3 regions of the Actinomadura napierensis genome follow, and region 2 is predicted to be linked to each of the others. Evidence: riboswitches for the same ligand, from Rfam matches in the RefSeq annotation. Region 2 holds a riboswitch; each other region holds the start of a gene.
What was found. A riboswitch is a leader RNA that binds a small molecule or an ion and turns the genes downstream of it on or off. The one in region 2 is predicted to bind cyclic di-AMP.
Positions count from the first base shown of each region.

Region 1: another riboswitch for cyclic di-AMP. It lies ahead of ABD296_RS05990 (CHAP domain-containing protein); the one in region 2 lies ahead of ABD296_RS46350 (C40 family peptidase).
Region 3: another riboswitch for cyclic di-AMP. It lies ahead of ABD296_RS13905 (NlpC/P60 family protein); the one in region 2 lies ahead of ABD296_RS46350 (C40 family peptidase).

Region 1 covers NZ_BAAAMR010000006.1:142,135-148,699, reverse strand. Annotated here, with positions in the region: gene ABD296_RS05995 (PP2C family protein-serine/threonine phosphatase) at 1-743, shown strand, start outside; cyclic di-AMP (ydaO/yuaA leader) riboswitch at 1,226-1,381, shown strand; gene ABD296_RS05990 (CHAP domain-containing protein) at 1,394-2,218, shown strand; gene ABD296_RS05985 (bifunctional glycosyltransferase/CDP-glycerol:glycerophosphate glycerophosphotransferase) at 2,422-5,307, shown strand; gene ABD296_RS05980 (glycosyltransferase) at 5,285-6,565, shown strand, end outside.
Region 2 covers NZ_BAAAMR010000171.1:3,224-9,788, forward strand. Annotated here, with positions in the region: gene ABD296_RS46330 (4Fe-4S single cluster domain-containing protein) at 1-611, shown strand, start outside; gene ABD296_RS46335 (hypothetical protein) at 515-1,375, opposite strand; gene ABD296_RS46340 (FHA domain-containing protein) at 1,361-1,846, shown strand; gene typA (translational GTPase TypA) at 1,992-3,845, opposite strand; cyclic di-AMP (ydaO/yuaA leader) riboswitch at 4,054-4,180, shown strand; gene ABD296_RS46350 (C40 family peptidase) at 4,188-5,216, shown strand; gene ABD296_RS46355 ((deoxy)nucleoside triphosphate pyrophosphohydrolase) at 5,213-5,596, opposite strand; gene ABD296_RS46360 (Mut7-C RNAse domain-containing protein) at 5,643-6,416, opposite strand; gene ABD296_RS46365 (amidohydrolase family protein) at 6,470-6,565, opposite strand, start outside.
Region 3 covers NZ_BAAAMR010000020.1:28,493-35,057, forward strand. Annotated here, with positions in the region: gene ABD296_RS13880 (ATP-dependent Clp protease ATP-binding subunit) at 1-517, opposite strand, end outside; gene ABD296_RS13885 (histone-like nucleoid-structuring protein Lsr2) at 870-1,193, opposite strand; gene ABD296_RS13890 (RDD family protein) at 2,146-2,769, opposite strand; gene ABD296_RS13895 (RDD family protein) at 2,777-3,616, opposite strand; gene ABD296_RS13900 (amino-acid N-acetyltransferase) at 3,622-4,152, opposite strand; cyclic di-AMP (ydaO/yuaA leader) riboswitch at 4,375-4,580, shown strand; gene ABD296_RS13905 (NlpC/P60 family protein) at 4,584-5,561, shown strand; gene ABD296_RS13910 (LuxR C-terminal-related transcriptional regulator) at 5,965-6,234, opposite strand.

The DNA.
Region 1 (6,565 bases), on a different contig from region 2:
GGCAGATGCTGAAGCAGCAGGCGCGCACGGCCCAGGAGCGCAAGGTGGCGGTGACGCTGCGCCGGGCGATCCTGCCGGACGAAGAGGAGGTCGGGCAGCTGCCGGGGCTGCGCGTGGCGATCCGGGCGCTGGCCGCCGAGAGCACGGCGCGGATCGGCGGGGACTGGTTCGCCACCCGCGCGATGCCGGACGGCCGGGCGCTGTTCGCGATCGGGGACGCGGCGGGGCACGGCCTGCCGGCGGCGGCGTCGATGGCGCGCAGCCGCAACGGGCTGCTGGGCCTGTCGTGCACCGGCGAGCCGGCGGGGCGGCTGGTGGGCTGGCTGAACGAGCTGGTCGGCAGCATGGACCCGCCGGCGACGGGGACGGCCATCGTCGGCCATTACCGGCCGGAACAGCGCGTCATGGAGTGGACGTGCGCCGGGCACCTGCCGCCGATCCTGGTGCGGGACGGCCACGCCGAGCCGCTGGAGGTCTATCGCGACCCGCTGCTCGGCGCCCTGCCGGATTGGGAGTACAAGACGATCTCCACGGAACTGCGGCCGGGGGATCTGATCTTCCTTTACACCGACGGGCTGGTGGAGCGCCGCGACGCCGACCTGGACGAGCGGATAGCGCGGCTCACCGGCATTCTCCGGGATTCCTCGGCGGGGCCGGAACTGGCGCTGGACGAGGTGCTGGCGCGGATGGAGCACGACCGGGCGGCCGACGACACCACGATGTTCGCCCTGCACGTGGAGTGATCATGCCCTGGTCAGACCCGCCGGTGACCAGGGGTGATGCACAGCACACCGGCGCGGGGAAGGCGGGGCCGGTGTGATCTGCGACGCGCGCCGGTCCGCGTCCGCGCATCCGCGCCCGCCCATCGCCATTTGATCATTTTACCTTTCCCGGCGCTCGCGACGGTTATCGAAATCGCCCTTCCCATAAGGGTTTCCGGCGCTCCGGACAAAGATCGCCGAGAGCGCGCGGCCGGGGGCGCTCGATCATCCCGCGGAGGGGTGCTGACCAGGCAAAAGATCCTTTTGCTCCTGGTTTGCTTTTCCGCTGAGCGTTGGTACCTTCTTTCCCGAATCACGCAGCGCGTTCCATGCGTTGCACGCCGGCCGCTTCCATGCGCGGCCGAGGGTCGCGGAGCGGGCTCCGCACGCGACGCGCGCCACACGATGCGCGCCCTCCTCGAGATCAGTCGCTGAGATACATCCGAATATCCGGCACCGCGTTCCGCGGTGCGAGGCCGAGTCCGTCCAGGTCCACCCGACCGGACGGAGCCGGGGACCCAAGGTTCCAGGGGTGAATCGGCGCGTCCGTCAGTACGCGCCGTAGGGCTCTTCCATGCCCGAATCCGTCAGCTAACCCGGTAGGCGTCATGGGAGACAAGGAGATTCCCTGCATGACCGGTCGTTTCGATCGTCTTTTCGAGAACATCGCCCCCCGACTGAGCGCGCTGCGCCTGAACGGCGCCGCCCCCCGCGCCGCGCTCGCCCGCATGAGCCCCGAGGACCGGGCCGTGGGCGTCGCCGTGGCGGGTGTGATGGCCGGGGCGGTCGGACTCGCGATCTTCAACCCCCTGAGCGGGGACACCGCGTCCGCCGAGACCCCCGCGCAGGCCGCCGCCGCGGTCAGCCGCGAGGGGGCGGTCGCCGGCAGGTCCGAGCACGTCAAGTCCGAGCACCTCAAGTCCGAGCGCTCCGAGTCCGGGCGCTCGGCGCGCAAGGCGAGCACGGTCGACGCGTCGACCGTGATCAAGCTGGCCAAGTCGCAGGTCGGCGTGGAGGAGGGCCGGAACGGGTCCACCAAGTACGCGGACTGGTACGCCTCCACCTCGCACGCCGCGGTGACCGCCCGGCGCGACGGCGGCAGCGTCGGCGACTACAAGGGCGCCGAGTGGTGCGACATGTTCGTCTCCTGGCTCAGCGCGCAGACCGGCGTGCGGAACATGGGCTGGGACGCCTACACCGTCCAGCACGCCACCTGGTTCAAGGACGAGGGCAAGTGGGGCACGAAGGCCCGCCCGGGCGCGGTCGTGTTCTTCGACTGGCAGAACGGGTCCCGCGGCGGGATCGACGGTATCGACCACGTCGGCCTCGTCGTCAAGGACAACGGCAACGGGACGATCAGCACGGTCGAGGGCAACACCGGCAACGCCGTCCAGGAGAAGGTCCGCGACAAGTCCGAAGTCGTCGGCTACGGATACCCGGACTACGCCAAGTCCTGATCGCCACCACCGCGCGGAAAAGATCATTTTTGTGCGGAGAGAAGGCGCCCGGTTCCGGCCGGGCGCCTTTGGCGTTCCCGGGGTGATCTGCCAGGGCCTGTCGGGTAATGCTAAGCATTGACAGCTTTTGATCAGAGTTGGCCCTTGACGCCTCCTTGATGGAAAGGAATCCCTGCACGCCGAGGAGCGGAAGGGGATGGCCCATGCGGGTGCGCCCGGATGTCAGCGTGGTGGTGATCGCCTACAACGACGCCCGGCGGCTGCCGCGGGCGGTCGCCTCGTCGCTGGCGCAGTCGCTGGGCGGCGTCGAGACCGTGGTCGTCGACGACGCGAGCACCGACGCCACCGGGGAGGCCGCCGAGCGGCTCGCCGCCGCGCACCCCGGCCGGGTCCGGGCGGTGCACCTGCCGGTCAACTCCGGGGGCTGCGGCCGGCCGCGCAACGTCGGCGTCGAACGGTCGGACGGCCGGTACGTGATGTTCCTCGACAGCGACGACCTGCTCGACCCGCACGCCTGCCTCAACCTGCTCTCGGCCGCGCAGGAGAGCGGCGCGGACCTGGTCTCCGGGCGCTGCGACCGGGTCTTCCTGGACCTGCCCGAGGGCGCCAAGGACCGGGTCCGCCCCTGGTACCCGTGGCTGTACCAGCGGAGCGCGGTGTACGGGTCGCTGGAGGAGAACCCCGACCTGCTCTACGACACGCTGTCGACCAACAAGCTCTACCGGCGGGAGTTCCTGGAGGACGGCGCGCTCCGGTTCGTGGAGCGGCTGCACTACGAGGACCTGCTGTTCAGCGCCGAGGCCTACCTGGCGGCCCGGCGCACGGCCCTGATCCCGCACCGGGTCTACAACTGGCTGGTCCGGGACCGGACGGTGATGCCGACGATCTCCAACCGGCGGGACGAGCTGCACAACTTCGCCGACCGGCTGGAGATCCACCGGCGCATCGACATGCTGTTCGAGCTGCGCGGCGCGGACGGGCTGAAGCACGCCAAGGACGTCAAGTTCGTCAACCACGACCTGCTGCTCTACCTGCGCGAGCTGCGCGACCGCGACCCGGTCTACCGGGCCCGGTTCCTGGATCTTGCCGCCGGCTACCTGGCCGGGCTGGACCCGGTGGTGTTCGAGGCCGCGAACCCGCTGCCCGCGATCGCCGCCTACCTGATCAAGGAGGGCGACCAGGCCGGGGCGCTCGCCGCGGCCGAGTACCTCCCGGACCGGGGGTGCGAGCTGCACGCCCCGCTGGTGGAGCGGGACGGGCGGATCTTCTGGGGCGCGGGCCCGCCGCGCGGCGACCTCGGGCGCCGCGTCCTGGACGTCACCGACTTCGGCTTCCATCTGTGCCCGCTCAAGGAGCTGCGGCCGGCCGCCACCGTGACGCGGCTGGAGGTGCGCGGCGGACGCGCGCACATGGCCGGGCACGTGCTGAACCCGCTGGGCCGGGTCCCGCCCGGCGCGAAGCTGGCGGCGTCGCTGGAGTTCCGCGACCGGCGCCACGGCGCCCGCCGGATCCGGGTGCCCGCCGAGATCGTCCACGAGGGCGACCGGCTGGCGTGGCGGGCCCGGTTCGATCCGCGCGCCCGTGTCCGGCCGCTCGGATTCGCCGATCCCGTGTGGGACGTCCGGCTCCGCGTGACGGCGGACGGTGAGGAGATGATCACCCGGCCGGGGCCGCCCGCCGGCCCCGGCGCGCCGGACCTCTCCGGTGTCGGACTGCCCGTCCGGCCCCGGCTGACGCGCCTCGCGGGGGACACGCTGTGCTCCTACGTCACCGAGGGCGGGCACCTGGCGTTCACGCTCCAGACCGGCGACCCGCGGAGGCGGCGCGCCGCCGGCGCCGTCGCACGCGCGGCCGCCAGCCCGCCGGCGCGGCTCGGCCGGAGGCGGGCGCGGCGGCTGGAGAGGTCCGTGCGCCGCACGCTGACCTCGGGCCGGACCAAGGCGGTGGTGTTCAACCGGGTGCTGACCCGGTTGCCCGTCCGCAAGGGCCTGGTGGTCTTCGAGAGCCACCTCGGCCGGCAGTTCTCCGACAACCCGAAGTACATCTACCGGGAGCTGCGCCGCTCGGGCCGCCCCGTCGAGGCGGTCTGGTCGTACGCGTCGTCCACGGACGGGTTCCCGTCCGACGCGACGCTGGTGAGACGCGGTTCCTGGCGTTACCACCTTGCCCTGGCGCGGGCGCGGTTCTGGATCGACAACCAGGGCTATCCGGCGGACCTGCGCAAACGCCCCGAGACGACCTACATCCAGACCTGGCACGGGTCGGCGTACAAGCTGATGGGGCTCGACCAGCCCCGGCTGAAGAGCGGCCCCGCGTCGGACCGGACCCGGCTCGCGCGGATGGTCGACCGCTTCGACTGCTTCCTTGTCCGCTCCGACCACGACGTGGACACCCTCGCCAAGGGGCTCGGCGTCCGGGCCGAGCTGCTGCCGGCGGGCTACCCGCGCAACGACCCGCTGGTCACCGGGGTCGGCGGCGACGCCGAGCTGGCCGCCGAGGTCGACGCGCTGCGCCGCTCCCTCGGGCTGGACGACGGGCGCCGCGCCGTGCTGTACGCGCCGACGTTCAGGACCGGGCCGAAGGGCAGGCCCGTCAGACGGATGGAGCCGCCCGTGGACCCGGCCCGGTTCGCCCGCGAGCTCGGGGACGAGATCGTCCTGCTCGTGCGCCCGCACTACCTGTGCCGGGCGAACCTGCCGCCGTCGGCCGCGCGGGCCATGCGGGACGTCGGGGGAGTGCCGGACGTGACGCCGCTGCTCCTGCTCGCCGACGCCCTGGTCACCGACCATTCGTCGGTCATGTTCGACTACGCGCTGCTGGACCGGCCGATCGTTCTGCACCTCCCGGAGGACGACCCCGCCGCCGGCTACTTCGACCTTGAACTGCACGCGCCCGGTCCGGTCACGCGGACCGAGGACGAGCTGATCGCCGCGCTCGCGGACCTGGACGCCGCCGGGTCCGCGCACGCCGCGCGGCGCCGTGCCTTCGCCGAGCGGTTCGGCGAGCACGACCGCGGAACCGCCGCGCGCGCGGTGGTGGACCGTTACTTCGGAGAAAGGAGCGCCCATGGTTCCCACCGGAACCGCTGACCGCGCGCCGCGCGACGTCTTCATCGTCTGCAACAACGTCGACGAGATGGGGGGCCTGCAGCGCTGGGCGCACCACATGGCGCGGATGCTGGCCGGACGCGGCGACCGCGTCACCCTCGTCGGGATCACGCGGGCGGAGGTCGGACACCACCACGGCCGCGACGACTCCTACACGGTGGAGGTCCTGCACGACGCCTGGCGCCCGCCGGTTCTGGAGTGGCGGCCCGGCCGGCTGCGGCACCGGCTGAACATGGCGGCCCAAGGACGCGACGTGTGGCGCGCGGCCGTCCAGCGGCGCGGCGCCGGCCGCCTGACTCGGATGTTCGCCGCGGCCCGTCCGGGCGCCGTCGTGATCGTGCCGCAGGTCTGGGCGATGGAGTGGGTCCGGCGCGCCGACACCTCGGGGATGCGGGTCGTCGGCATGAGCCACGAGTCCTACAAGGCGACGCGCAAGTCCACGCGGTACGAGCGGGTGAAGCGGCACTTCGCGCACGTCGACCGGTTCCTCACGCTGACCCCGGAGGACGCCGACGCGTGGGCCAGGGACGGCATGACCAACGCCGACCACGTCCCGAACGCGCTCCACGTGACCCCGGCCGTCTATCCGACGCTCAATCTCCCGGCGGTCGCCTGCGTGGGGCGCCTGTCCTACGAGAAGGGGATCGACCTGCTGCTGGAGGCGTGGCAGCGGGTGCACGAGCACCATCCGGACTGGCGGCTGCACATCTACGGCGACGGCCCGGACGAGGAGGCGCTGCGCGAGCAGGCGGCCGCCGCCGGCCTGTACGGCACGGTCGAGTTCCGGGGCGTGGTCGCCGACGTCGAGGAGGCGCTGGTCGAGGCGTCGGTGTTCGCGCTGCCGTCCCGGGCCGAGGGCGTGCCCATGTCGGTGATGGAGGCGATGGCCTACGGGTTGCCGACGGTGGCGTTCGACTGCGCGCCGGGCGTCCGCATGCTGCTCGGCGAGCGGGGCGGGGAGACGGGCGGCCTGCTGGTGGAGCCGGGCGACACGGCCGCGTTCGCCCGGGCCCTGCAACGGCTGATCGAGGACCCGGAGCTGTGCTGCGAGCTCGGCGCCGAGGCGCGCGCGTCGGTGCAGCGCTTCCATCCGGACGCGGTGCTCGCCCGCTGGGACCGGCTGTTCGACCTGCTCCACCGTGATCTCCCGGACGTGCGGGAGCCCGCCGCGAACGAGCGGCCCGCCCTGCCCGCGCCCGAGCGCACGCGGGCGGCCGGGCGTGCGGCCGAGGCGGAACCG
Region 2 (6,565 bases):
ACGGCTGCCTCTCCCGCGACACCTGGGACGCGGATCCGGGCAAGGCCGTGCCGGTCGAGGCCGTTCTCGGCTGGCTGGAGTCCCTTCCGGGACCGCTGGACGGGGTGACGATCTCCGGCGGGGAGCCGTTCCAGCAGCCCGCCGCCCTCGCCGCCCTGCTGCGCGGGATCCGCGCATGGCGCAACTCCCGGCGTGAGACGATGCCATTGGACATATTGGTGTACAGCGGATATGTCTACTCGCGGCTTTCGCGGGTCCGGGGGTCGCGCGAGATCCTCGGCCTGTGCGATGCCGTGATGGCGGGGCCGTACGTCGACCGGCTCAACCCGAGGGGGCGACACCCGGAAGACGGCTCTCTACTCTGGAGGGGGTCGGCGAACCAGCGCGTCGTCCCGCTCTCCCCTCTGGGGCGGGAGCGGTACGGGGCACCGGCCGGCATCGGTAAGACTAGGGAACACGCAGGGCCCCGAGTACAGGTGTCCGTGGACGAAGGGCCGGAGGGAAGGCGGGTGTACTACATCGGGATCCCGCGAAGGGGTGACATGGAGCACCTCACGTCGAGGCTCGAACGCGCCGGCGTGCGCTCGGGGGATGTGTCATGGCGACCTTGAACTGTCCTGTCTGTGACGAGCCGTACCAGCAGGGCGATCTGCTCTGCCTGAGCTGCGGCGCCAATCTGGCGCGCCCGGGCGGCCACCGGGCCGGTCCCGGCGGTTACGACCAGGGCCCGCCCCAGCACGGCGCCCCGCAGCACGGCGGCCCTCAGCACGGCGCTCCTCAGCACGGCGCTCCCCAGCACGGCGCTCCTCAGCACGGTGGCCCCCCGCCGCAGCACGGCCAGCCGTACCAGCAGCCGCCCCAGCACGACTACCAGCAGCCACCGCAGCACGACGCTCCGCAATACGGCGCTCCCCAGCACGGTGCCCCTCAGCACGGCGCTCCCCAGCACGGCGGTCCCCCGCCGCAGCACGGCGCTCCGCAACACGGGCAGCCGCCGCAGGACCAGTGGGGCCCGCCGCAGCAGCAGCCGGACGCGTGGGGTCCGCCGCAGCAGCAGCAACCGGACCAGTGGGGCCCGCCGCCTACGCCGCAGCAGCAGCAGCCTCCGCAGCGGCAGCACGGCGCCCCGCAGCACGGGCAGCCGCCGCAGCAGGCGGACCCCTGGTCGATGCCGCCGCCACAGCAGCAGCAACCGCCGCAGCAGCAGCCGGACCAGTGGGGCGCGCCGCAGCAGCACCAGCCGCCGGCGCCCGACCAGTACCGGCAGCCCGAGCAGCAGCCGTACCCGCCGGCGGACCAGTACATGCCGCAGCCCGGGCCGGGCGACCACCAGTTCGGCCCGCCGCCGCAGCAGCCGCCGTTGCCGCCGCCGCACGGGCGCGAGGCGACGCTGCTGCCGCCGGACCAGCAGCGGGGGCACCAGCACCCGCAGCAGCCCGACAGCACGGCGTTCATGTGCCCGTACTGCGAGGCGGTGCTCAGCAACCCGGGCGCCGCGCAGTGCGACTCGTGCCTGCGCCCGCTGCCGCAGAAGGGCACGCCCGTCCTGCGGGTGCAGTTCCCGACCGGGGAGCTGAAGGTCTCCGTCGGGCAGCACCTGGTGCTCGGCCGCGACGCCGGCCAGTCCCCGGTGGCCGCCACGTTCACGCAGTACGACAACGTGTCGCGGCGGCACTCCACGGTCTGGCTCGACCCGTCCGGGACGGCGTGGGTCCGCGACGAGGGCTCCACCAACGGGACGTTCGTCAACGGCGAACGCCTCCCGCGCGGCGTGGAGGCCCCGCTGCGCGACGGCGACCAGCTCCGCCTGGCCGCCGACGTGACCGGCACCGTCCAGCTCGCCTAGCACGGCGGCACGAAACGAAAAGGGCGCGGCCCCGCGGTTCTCGGAACCGCGGGGCCGCCCCTGTTGGCACAACCCCGGCCCAGGGTGCTCGCCTGGCGGCTCGCACCCTGACCGTGCTTGAGCGAGCCCTCAGGTCTCCCGGCGGCTAGCCGGCGCGCTTGGTGCGGGCGCGCGTCCGCTCGCGCTCCTTGGCGTCGAGCACCACCTTGCGGATCCGGACGGCCATGGGGGTCACCTCGACGCACTCGTCCTCACGGCAGAACTCCAGCGACTGCTCCAGCGTCAGCAGGCGCGCCGGGGTCACCGTCTCGGCGATGTCGGACGTCGAGGACCGGATGTTGGTCTTGGCCTTCTCCTTGGTGATGTTGACGTCCATGTCGTCGGAGCGCGAGTTCTCCCCGACGATCATGCCCTCGTACACCTCGGTGGTCGGCCCGACGAAGAACGTGCCGCGCTCCTGCAGGTTCGTGATCGCGTACGCGGTCGCGGCGCCGGACCGGTCGGCGACCAGCGAGCCGGACGGCCGGGTGCGCAGCTCGCCGAACCACGGCTCGTAGGACTCGAACACGTGATGCGCCATGCCGGTGCCGCGCGTCTCGGTCATGAACTCGGTGCGGAACCCGATCAGGCCGCGGGCCGGGACCAGGAACTCCATCCGGATCCAGCCGGTGCCGTGGTTGGTCATGTGCTCCATGCGGCCCTTGCGGACCGCCAGCAGCTGCGTGACCGCGCCGAGGTGCTCCTCGGGGATGTCGACGGTGAGCCGCTCGACCGGCTCGTGCTTCTTGCCGTCGATCTCCTTGGCGACGACCTGCGGCTTCCCGACGGTCAGCTCGTAGCCCTCCCGGCGCATGTTCTCCACCAGGATCGCCAGCGCCAGCTCGCCGCGGCCCTGCACCTCCCAGGCGTCCGGCCGCTCGGTCGGCAGCACCTTGATCGACACGTTGCCGACCAGCTCCCGGTCGAGGCGGTCCTTCACCATCCGGGCGGTGACCTTGGTGCCCTTCTCGCGGCCGGCCATCGGTCCGGTGTTGGTGCCGATCGTCATGGAGATCGCGGGCTCGTCCACCGTGATCAGCGGCAGCGGGCGCGGGTCCTCCGGGTCGGCGATGGTGTCGCCGATCATGATCTCCGGGATGCCAGCGATCGCGATGATGTCGCCCGGCCCCGCCTCGTCGGCGGGCTTGCGGGCGAGCGCCTCGGTCATCAGCAGCTCGGTGATCTTCACCTTCTCGATGCTGCCGTCGTGCCGGCACCAGGCGACCTGCTGGCCCTTCTTGATCGTCCCGGCGTGCACCCGGCACAGCGCGATCCGGCCGAGGTAGCTGGAGGCGTCCAGGTTCGTCACGTGCGCCTGCAGCGGCCCGTCCGGGTCGTAGGACGGCGCCGGGATCGTCTCGGTGATCACCGAGAACAGCGGCTCCAGGTCCTCGCTGTCGGGCATGCCGCCGTCGGCGGGCTTGGCGAGCGACGCGCGCCCGGCCCGGCCCGAGGCGTACACGATCGGGAAGTCGATCTGCTCCTCGGTGGCGTCGAGGTCCATGAACAGCTCGTACGTCTCGTCCACGACCTCGTCGATGCGGGCGTCGGGACGGTCGGTCTTGTTCACGACCAGGATCACCGGCAGCTTGGCCTCCAGGGCCTTGCGCAGCACGAACCGGGTCTGCGGCAGCGGGCCCTCGCTGGCGTCCACCAGCAGGACGACGCCGTCCACCATGGACAGGCCGCGCTCGACCTCGCCGCCGAAGTCGGCGTGGCCGGGCGTGTCGATGATGTTGATGGTCATGCCGTTGTGCCGGACGGCGGTGTTCTTGGCGAGAATGGTGATGCCCTTCTCGCGCTCCAGGTCGTTGGAGTCCATGACGCGGTCGTCGACGTCCTGGTTCTCGCGGAAGGCACCGGACTGCCAGAGCATGGCGTCGACCAGCGTCGTCTTGCCGTGGTCGACATGGGCGACGATCGCGACGTTCCGGAGGTCGTCGCGCGTGGAGATGGGCATGCGGGCTCGCCTTGCGTGAGAGTTCGGGAGTCGCCGCAGACGCGCGGCTACCTTCATTCTACTTGGCGCAGGGCGCAACCCGCCCCGAGCCGCCCGTTCCCATGCCTCACAGGGGCCCCGATTGGCCATCTTTGTCCATCCTTTGTAATCTTCCCGAGATCCGGTCGTCCGGAGCCCCACCCCCCGGGGCTGCGGCCGGACCGCCGAATCCCCCGCGGCACCCACCCGCGGGCGAACCGGGGACCCATCCCCCTGGGGTGAATCGACGCACGTCGTAGGGCGACTCCTGGCCCGAACCCGTCAGCTAACCCGGTAGGCGAGCGAGGAGAGGAGAACACCGGCTTGGCACCGGACCCCGTTCACCGGCGGCGCGTCGCGCCGACCGTGACCGCCGCAGCACTGCTGCTCGCCGGCCTCGGCGCCACCGCGCCCGTCGCCGCGCACGCCGCGACCCCCTTCGGCCCCGCCGCCGCCCCGTCGGCCACCGGCACGCCCAGTCCCCTCCCCACCACGGAGAAGGGCCTGAAGCAGAGCCTGAAAGAGCTGAACGACGAGGCGGAGACGCTCACCGAGCAGTACAACAAGACGCGCGTCGACCTCGGCCACGCCGTCAAGGCCGAGCAGGCCGCCGCCAAGTACGCGCAGCAGCTGCTCAAGCAGACCGCGCCCGCCCGGCAGCGGCTCGCGCAGCTGGCCGCCGCCAACTACATGAGCGGCGGGCCCGACGCGATCTTCAGCTCCGGCGGCAGCGCCGACAGCCTCTCCGACTCCGCCTACCTCCAGCAGAACCAGGCCACCACCGTCCTCGCCCTGCAGAAGCAGGTCGACCAGGCCGAGGCCGCCCAGCGCGCCGCCCAGGACCGCACCGAGCAGGTCAAGCAGGCCCAGGCCAAGGTGCAGGCCGCCCGCAAGGCCGCCAAGGCCAAGGTGGACGAGGTCGTCAAGCGCCTCGACAAGCTCACCACCACCCACACCACCGACCCCAAGTCCGGCCTCACCGCCACGATCAAGGGCTCGGACCTGCCCGCCAAGATGGCCCGCAAGGCCCTCACCAAGCTCGGCAGCCCCTACGTCTGGGGCGCCGCCGGCCCGAGCTCCTTCGACTGCTCCGGCCTCGTCGTCTGGGCCTACGCCCAGGTCGGCAAGTCCGGCCTGCCGCACTACACCGGCGACCTCTACCAGCTCGGCAGCAAGGTCTCCCGCGGCTCGCTGCGCGCCGGCGACCTGGTCTACTTCGGCAGCAACCTGCACCATATGGGCATCTACGTCGGCGACGGCAAGTTCCTCCAGGCCCCGCAGACCGGCGATGTGGTGAAGATCTCCAAACTGTCCACCCGCTCCGACTACGCCGGCGCGAATCGAATCTCCTAGCCCTTGGCGGTCGGGCGGAGGTCGGGTTCCAGTTCGGTTATGACGGGGCGGTCGCCGGGGAGCCAGGCGACGTCGTACAGGTCGTCGCGGGTGAGCCAGCGGAGGGCCAGGTGCTCCAAGGCCTGCGGCTCGCCCTCGACGATCTCGGCGGTCCAGACGCGCAGGAGGGCGCGCTCGCTCAGCCGCCAGTCGCCGCCGACGCGGCGGAGCGGGCGGATCTTGATGGCGAGCTCCTCGTGGCACTCGCGGACGACGGCGTCCTCGTCGGACTCGCCCGGGTCCACCTTGCCGCCGGGCAGCTCCCAGCCGCCGGCCATGTGCGGCGGCTCGGCCCGCTGCGCGGCGAGCAGCCGCCCGTCCCGGATGATCGCCGCGCCCACGACTACCAGATCGCCGATGGTGACCAGCCCCTCCCGTTCCGCCCGGTCATTCTGAGACGGCGGGTTCCGCCCGGACGGTTCCGGTGCGGGCCGCCTCGACCCGGCGGGTCGCCTCTTCGACGATCTTCTCAAGGTGGTCGCCGTGGGCGCCGCGCCAGTACACCTGGCCGCAGTCGGCGCAGCGGCCGTAGACGTCGTAGCTGCGGCGGGTGCCCGCTTCGAGGTCGCGCTCGATCTCCTGCTTGTCGACGGGGAGCAGGACGCCGTTGCAGGCGGTGCAGCGCGTCCAGGGGCTGAGGACGGGCGCGAAGCGGTCCAGGAGGTCGCGGAGCTGGTCGTCGGGGCGGGAGCCGCGGACGTAGGCGCCGAACCAGAGCGCGCGGCGGCGCAGGAGGCCGCGGTCCTGGGTGAGCAGGACGCGGCGCTCCGCGTTCGCCTGGACGACCAGCGCCGGGTCGTCCATGTCGTTGTGGTAGGCGGTGTCGAGGCCGAGGAGCCGCATCCGGCGCGCCAGCGTGCCCAGGTGGACGTCGAGCAGGAAGCGGGGCGCCTCCTGGCCGGGCTCCAGCGGGACCGGCTGGGGGCGGGGCACGGCGTCCACGCGGACCTCGTCGCCGGCGGCCGGGCGGACGGACGCCCCGGCGGGCTCGCCGCGGACGGTCAGCCGGCCGACCTCGGGGAGCGGGACTCCGAGCGACTCCACGACGTGCCCGAGCGTCGACGTCCCGTCCCACGGCACCCGGCGCAGCGGTTCGCGGCGGGCGGCGGGCAGGAACATCAGCAGGTCGTCGGCGATGCGGACGCGTATCTCGGATTCCACGCCGCCAGCATGCCACGCGGTGCCGACGGTCCTCGCCGGAATTCCGCCGGGCGTCAGGCGGCGGCGAGGCGCCCCGCCGACGCCTCCAGCGCGCTCAGCAGGGACGGGACGTCGTGGCCTTGCAGTACTCCGGCCCGCTTCACGACCCG
Region 3 (6,565 bases), on a different contig from region 2:
TGCGGCCGAACTGGTCGAGCACGAGGGAGGTGGACGGCGCGGACTCCGAGGGGCCGCCGGAGGCGGCCGGCTCCTTGCCCTGGTAGCCGTGCAGCAACTGGATGACCTGCTGGCGGACCCGGTTGAGGTCGGCGCCGAGCTTGACCAGCACCTGGGCGGCCACGCCCTCGCCCTCGCGGATCAGGCCGAGCAGGATGTGCTCCGTGCCGATGTAGTTGTGGCCGAGCTGCAGCGCCTCGCGCAGTGACAGCTCGAGCACCTTCTTGGCGCGCGGAGTGAACGGGATGTGGCCCGACGGCGCCTGCTGGCCCTGGCCGATGATCTCCTCGACCTGCTGGCGGACCGCCTCAAGGCTGATCCCCAGGCTCTCCAGGGCCTTGGCAGCGACGCCCTCACCCTCGTGGATCAGACCCAGGAGGATGTGCTCGGTGCCGATGTAGTTGTGGTTGAGCATCCTGGCCTCTTCCTGAGCCAGGACGACAACCCGCCGCGCGCGGTCGGTGAACCTCTCGAACATCTCGTCGCTCCTCACAGAGCGGTTGGGCAGAGTCCGGAACGTCCGGAACTGTCCTTCCGCATGCTAGCCCGCCCCGAGGAGGCCGCCCGGTGCACTCCCACCAGAAGACGTTCCCCAGCTAAGCGCTGTTCAGTCTCATCCAACTACCGCATCGGTGCGTCATGTTCCCGCTACGCCCCAAGCGAACGGGGGCTTTCCGCAGGTCGTCCGGGGTCGCGTCCGAGGATCGTCGAATGGGGGCGATGTCCCGGTCTACCGCGCGGCGGCGGAGGCCAAACCACCCGGACGCTACGCCACAAGCGAACGGCCCGTCTCATGGAGGGAGACGGGCCGCCGGGGCGGGGTGGGGCGGTCAGTTCGCCGCCTCGTACTGCTCGATCACCGTCGCGGGGATCCGGCCGCGCTCATTGACCTTGATGCCATTGTTCTTGGCCCAGGCACGGATCTCGGCACTGCGCTCGCGGCTGGACGCGCCACGCTGGCGGCGCCGCTTGTTGACCGTGCCCGCCTTGCGCGACTTCTCCACGAACGGCAGGAGGGAATCCCGCAGCTTCTTAGCGTTGGCGCCACTGAGGTCGATCTCGTAGGAGGCGCCGTCGATCGAGAACGCTACGGTCTCGTCCGCCTCGCCACCGTCGAGGTCGTCGACGAGAAGCACCTGAACCTTCTGTGCCATGGGGACAGACCTTTCGGCTGGAGCAAACTGCATTCGGTTGACAAAGATATACCGGGAAGTCTGCCGATGACAATTCAAGTCCGGGATGAACATCCGTTGGCGGCGGCTATCGGCGAGACGACCGGTGCGCGGCGGGCGGTGGCGGGCATGCCCGGATGCACCGCGTTCAATTCCGGCGGACGGTCCGGCCTGTGGATTTCGGCGTGACCGGCGTCACGGCGCACGGCGCTGACCTGGGGCGTCGAACGCGCATTGGACCAGGTATGGGGGCGGCCGGGCTTTCCGTCGGGAGGACCGCAGCCGGAAAAGTGCCCACCCGGACCATAACAGGGCCGGCACACCGGTACCCCTTGCCGACGATTAACCCTGGCGTAACGGCACTAACCGGTGCAGGCGCCCGGAATGTGCGGGCGGACCGGCGCGCGGACCGGCGCAGGGGCCGTGCCACCAGGCGCGCAGGGGCCGTCACCGGGGGATGTGGAGGGATTACGAACGGCGGGGCCGAGACGAAATCTGTTGCCGTCAGGCGCGCCGGAACTCCAGGCCGGACGCCGGAGCGTAACGCCATCGGCACTAGTCGATCCCGAAATCTGTGGATAAGCGGTACAAAGCGACCACCTGCCCCGGTCCGCGCGAGACGGCGTCCCCTCCGGAGTAAGTGGCCGGGTTGCATTGAAGGTCGAGTCCCCGGCCCGCCGGAAGCAGATCCCAAACCGGAGGCGCCTTCCGGGACGAGACACATCGTCCGGGAATCCCGCCCGTAACCTGAACGTGTCCGGAACGAGCTGGCATTGGCCCGCGCAAGCCCGGTGTCCGAAACGACACGGGGATCCCCGCCAAACTCCCGCCCGCCCGGCGTACAAGCGGCCGGGGCGATCAGGTCGGGACCGTCACCGCGCGTATCCGGGGCACAGCGCCGGTATGTCGGAGAGAGCCGCGGAACGCCGGTGAATCAAGGCGTGCGGCGTTTTACGACCAGGGTGCCGGCGAGCCTGTCATGGAGGGCCTGGCGGCGCGTCCCCTCGTATATGAACCCGGCGTTCGCCACCCAGAACAGGCCCGCCAGAAGACCGAGAATGTGAACGGGCCGGAGCGCGATCGGCACCGCGTACACCGCGGCCCTCAGGACGGCTCGCGGCGCGCTCGGACGGCCATAGGGCGCTTGTGGCAGGCCCGAAGCGGACGGGCCGGCCTCGGCCTCCCCCACGCCCGTGGCGGCGTCCTCACGGCCGGACAAGGCGGGAGGAGCGGAGACGACCTGGATTCCGGCGAATCGCTTGCCGAGCGTCCGCCCCCAGACGGCGAGTTGGACGGCCTCGTACAGCAGCATGCACCCGGCCACGGCGGGCGGGGCGACCACGTCGAAGTCGTGGCCGGAGACGAACTCCTTCACCACGATAATGACGGGCAGGCCGACGATCAGGGTGTCGACGATGCGCGCCAGGAGGCGCTGCCCCGGCTCGGCGAGCGCCGGGCCGTCCCCGTCCTCCTGCGCCACGGGCTCGTCATCGTGGAGGCCGTTCTCCGCCCCTGACGGCTCCTCCGACCCCTGTGCCGGCGTTTGCGATGCCGCCATCGCGGCCCTACTCCGCGTACTCGGTGTATTCGCCGTACCCGACGCGCTCGTCGATGACGAGGGTGTCGGCGAAGCGGTCGTGCAGCGCCTGGTGCAGCGGCTGGTCCCAGATCGCCCAGAGGTAGGCCATCAGGGCGCCCGCCCAGACCAGCACCATCCCGTAGGCGAAGTACTGCCACACCATCACGGCCAGCACGAGGAAGAAGAAAACGCCGATCTGGTAGGCGACGTGGGTGATGGCGGCCCGCCATACGGCCTGCGTCGTCGTCAGCGGATTCCCGGCGGGACGGGCCTGGACGACACCGATACCCAAGAAGCGCTTGCCGAGCGTTCGGCCCCACATGGACAGCTGTACCGCCTCGTAAATGAACGGCAGTACCGACAGGACCGCGAACAGCGTGAAGATGATGGGCCAGTTCCAGACGCCGCCCTCGTCCTCGGTCTTGCTACCGGGTTTGCCCAACCCGAACGCGCCGATCGTGATGGGAAGGACGAGCGCGAACCCGAAGACCGCCACGAGCGCGTTGTCGATGAGCCGGGCGCCCGCGCGCCGCATGATGGGCGCCAGCGGCATGTCCCCGCCGGAGGACCCGCCGTACTGGTCGTAGGCCGGCTGCTCATAGGACTCGTACGACGGCTGCTGCCACTGGTCCTGCTGCGGGTTCTGCCACTGCTGGTGGGACGGAGGCTGCTGCTGTTGCTGCCACTGCTGCGCGGGCGGCTGAGCCTGCCCCTGCCGCTCGGGCTGCTGCCATTGCTGGGAACCCTGGTACGGGGGCGGCGGTCCGTACGAACCCTGCCCCTGCGGCGGTTGGTAAGGCCGCCCGCGGTTGGGGGAATCACTCATCTGGGTCAGTCCTCCAGGCGAAGCAACATCCGGGTGTTTCCCAACGTATTGGGCTTGACCCTGTCGAGGTCCAAGAACTCTGCAACGCCTTCGTCGTAGGAGCGGAGGAGTTCCTCGTACACCTCCGGCGCCACCGGAGTACCGAGGATCTGCTGGAAACCATGGCGCGCGAAGAACTCCACTTCGAAGGTAAGACAGAACACCCGCCGAACGCCGAGTTCCCGCGCGGTCTCCAGGAGCCGCGCGACGATGCGGTGCCCGATCCCGCGTCCGCCGTACCCCTTGTCGACGGCGACCGAGCGGACCTCCGCCAGGTCCTCCCACATCACGTGGAGCGCCCCGCACGCCACGATGGGGCCGGCCTCCCCCGGGCCCGTTCCCTCGACGTCCTCGGCGACCCAGTACTCCTGGACGTCCTCGTACAGCTTCACCGCGGACTTCTTGAGCAGGCGTCGCCCCGACCCGGCGTACAGATCGACCAGCCTGCGGATCCCCTGAACGTCGGCGGTACGGGCACGCCTGATCACGACTTCCACAAACAGGCGAGGTTACCGAACGCCCCGCCCGGTCCCGGCCACCGGCGGCCGCGCTGAGCGCACCGCACCGGCCCCAAGGCCCTCGCCGGCCCGCCAAGGGCCGTCAAATCCGGCGTTAACCCCACGCACCGTCCGCCACGACCTGCGAATTCGCATGTTCTGGTTGGCATCCCCTGGCGGTTCCGTTAGTGTCCCGCTCTGACGTCGGCCTTCCGCGAAACGGAGGCCGAACCGCCGAGTCCACGGGCCGCAGCCGGCGCCCCGAGGAGCCGGGGACCCACTTTCGGAGCGTTCGGGGACCGCCCCGAACCGATTCCGTCTGGGGTGAATCCGCAGCCGCGTGGACCGAAATCCGCGCGCGCTCAGCGGACGGGCTGCTCCGGCCCGAACCCGTCAGCTAACTCGGTAGGCGGACAAGGAGAGGAGATTTGGTGCGGACGGCTCGTTTCCGCGTCCGGGCGCTCACGATCGCCGGCGCGCTCACCGCCCTTTCCATCACACCCCACGTGGTGGCCCCCCATTCGTTCCCCGCGGCGCACGCCGACCCCGACCCGTCGGCCAAGGAGCTGAAGGACCAGGCGTTCAAGCTCGCGGACCAGCTGGAGCAGCTCACCGAGCAGTACAACGGCCTGAAGGTGAAGCTGCAGCAGTCGCAGCGGGCGGCCAAGGTCGCCGCTACCAACGCCACGCGCCAGCAGAAGTCCCTGGAGGGCCTGCGCGAGAAGGTCGGCGAGCTGGCCGCCACCAGCTACATGCAGGGCGGCACCGACCCCACGGTCTCGTTCATCTCCGCCCAGGACCCGCAGGCCGTCCTGGACCAGGCCGCGACGCTCAACTACTTCGCCACCCAGGACAGCACCCAGGTCCTCGGCCTCATGCAGGCGATGCAGTCCGCCCAGCGCGCGCGCAAGTCCGCGGAGGAGCGCACCCAGCAGGTGACGCAGCTGAAGACGCAGCTCACCGAGCAGAAGAAGAAGGTCACCTCCGCCTACGAGAAGGTCCGCGGCAAGGCCGTCAAGAAGGACCCGAGCCTGCTGGCGAAGCTGCCCGTCATCGGCGACGGGAAGGCCGCGCAGGCGCTGCGGTACGCGATGAGCAAGCTCGGCAGGCCGTACGTCTGGGGCGCGGCCGGCCCGACCACGTTCGACTGCTCGGGCCTGACGATGTGGGCCTACAAGCAGGTCGGCATCAACCTGCCGCACTACACCGGCAGCCAGTGGAACGCCGGGACCCACGTCTCGGAGAGCCAGATGAGGCCGGGCGACCTCATCTTCTTCTACTCCGACCTGCACCACATGGGGATGTACGTCGGCGGCGGCAAGATGATCCACGCCCCCCACACCGGCGACGTCGTCCGCATCGCCTCCCTGTCCGGCCGCCCCATAGCCGGCGTAGTCCGAGTCGCCTGACCCCCCACAAAGAACAAACCGCCCGAACCTGAACCACGCCGGACCGCCGTGGAAACGCGTCTTAACCTCAGCCGGAGCGGACCGCAACGATGCGATCGCGTGCGAAGCCGGATTCGAGCGAAGCGAGAATCCGATCGCGAAGCGAGCCCCCAGGGCGAGTCGGAGCGATGCAGCGATCGCCGCTTTGCCCGTTGAAGGGAGGGCGCCCCAGCGCCCGACCGCCAAGGGCAATGCAGTGAAATCGAACTCGTCCCGCGGCGGCGCTTTCTGCCAGGGACCTACCTGTCAGGGGTTCGGCGCCGCCGCTGCGGGGTCGGACGAGTTCGCATCGCTGGACTTGCTTCCGGTCGGGCTGGTTTCCGGGTGACGCCCGCCGTCCCCTGACGGGCGTCGTCGGGTCGCGCTAGATGAGCTGCCTTCGGGCCGCCCACACCACGGCCTCGATAGGGGTGTTGACCTCCAGCCGGTCGCAGATGTTGCGCAGCCGGCGGCGCAGGGTCCGCGCGCTCAGTTCCAGCTTGCGAGCCGCCACATCAGCGGTGACACCGCTGGCGATCTGGGAGAGCAACCTGATCTCCTCGTCGCTCAGCCCGAAATCGAGTGTGGCTGTTTCCACTCCGTCCTCCCTCGTCCGTGGTTGATGACCGCGGGGATGCAGCCGTCCGCTGCACAGGCACGGGTTGGGCCTCGATCTGCATGCGTTGGGTTGCCGGGTCCGGAGCCTTCCGGACTAGATCATCGGTTCGGTTCCTTTGCTGTCTCGCGAAGCTTGGCCGGAGGTGGCCGTTAGGCCGATTGCGGGGGCTTGCGGGGGAACTCCGGGTGACGATTCAGTCGTTGGCCACGTTGGCAGGGGCGGGTCTGGCTCGCCGTTCCGAACCCGTCCTTCCTCCCTGGACTCACCGGATCTCGCCGCGGACGAAGATCGTGAATCGTTTCAAGCTACGCTTCGGCTCGGAACGCTAGGCGGCCGGATCCGGCCCGTCAAGCGCTGGTTAAGTGCT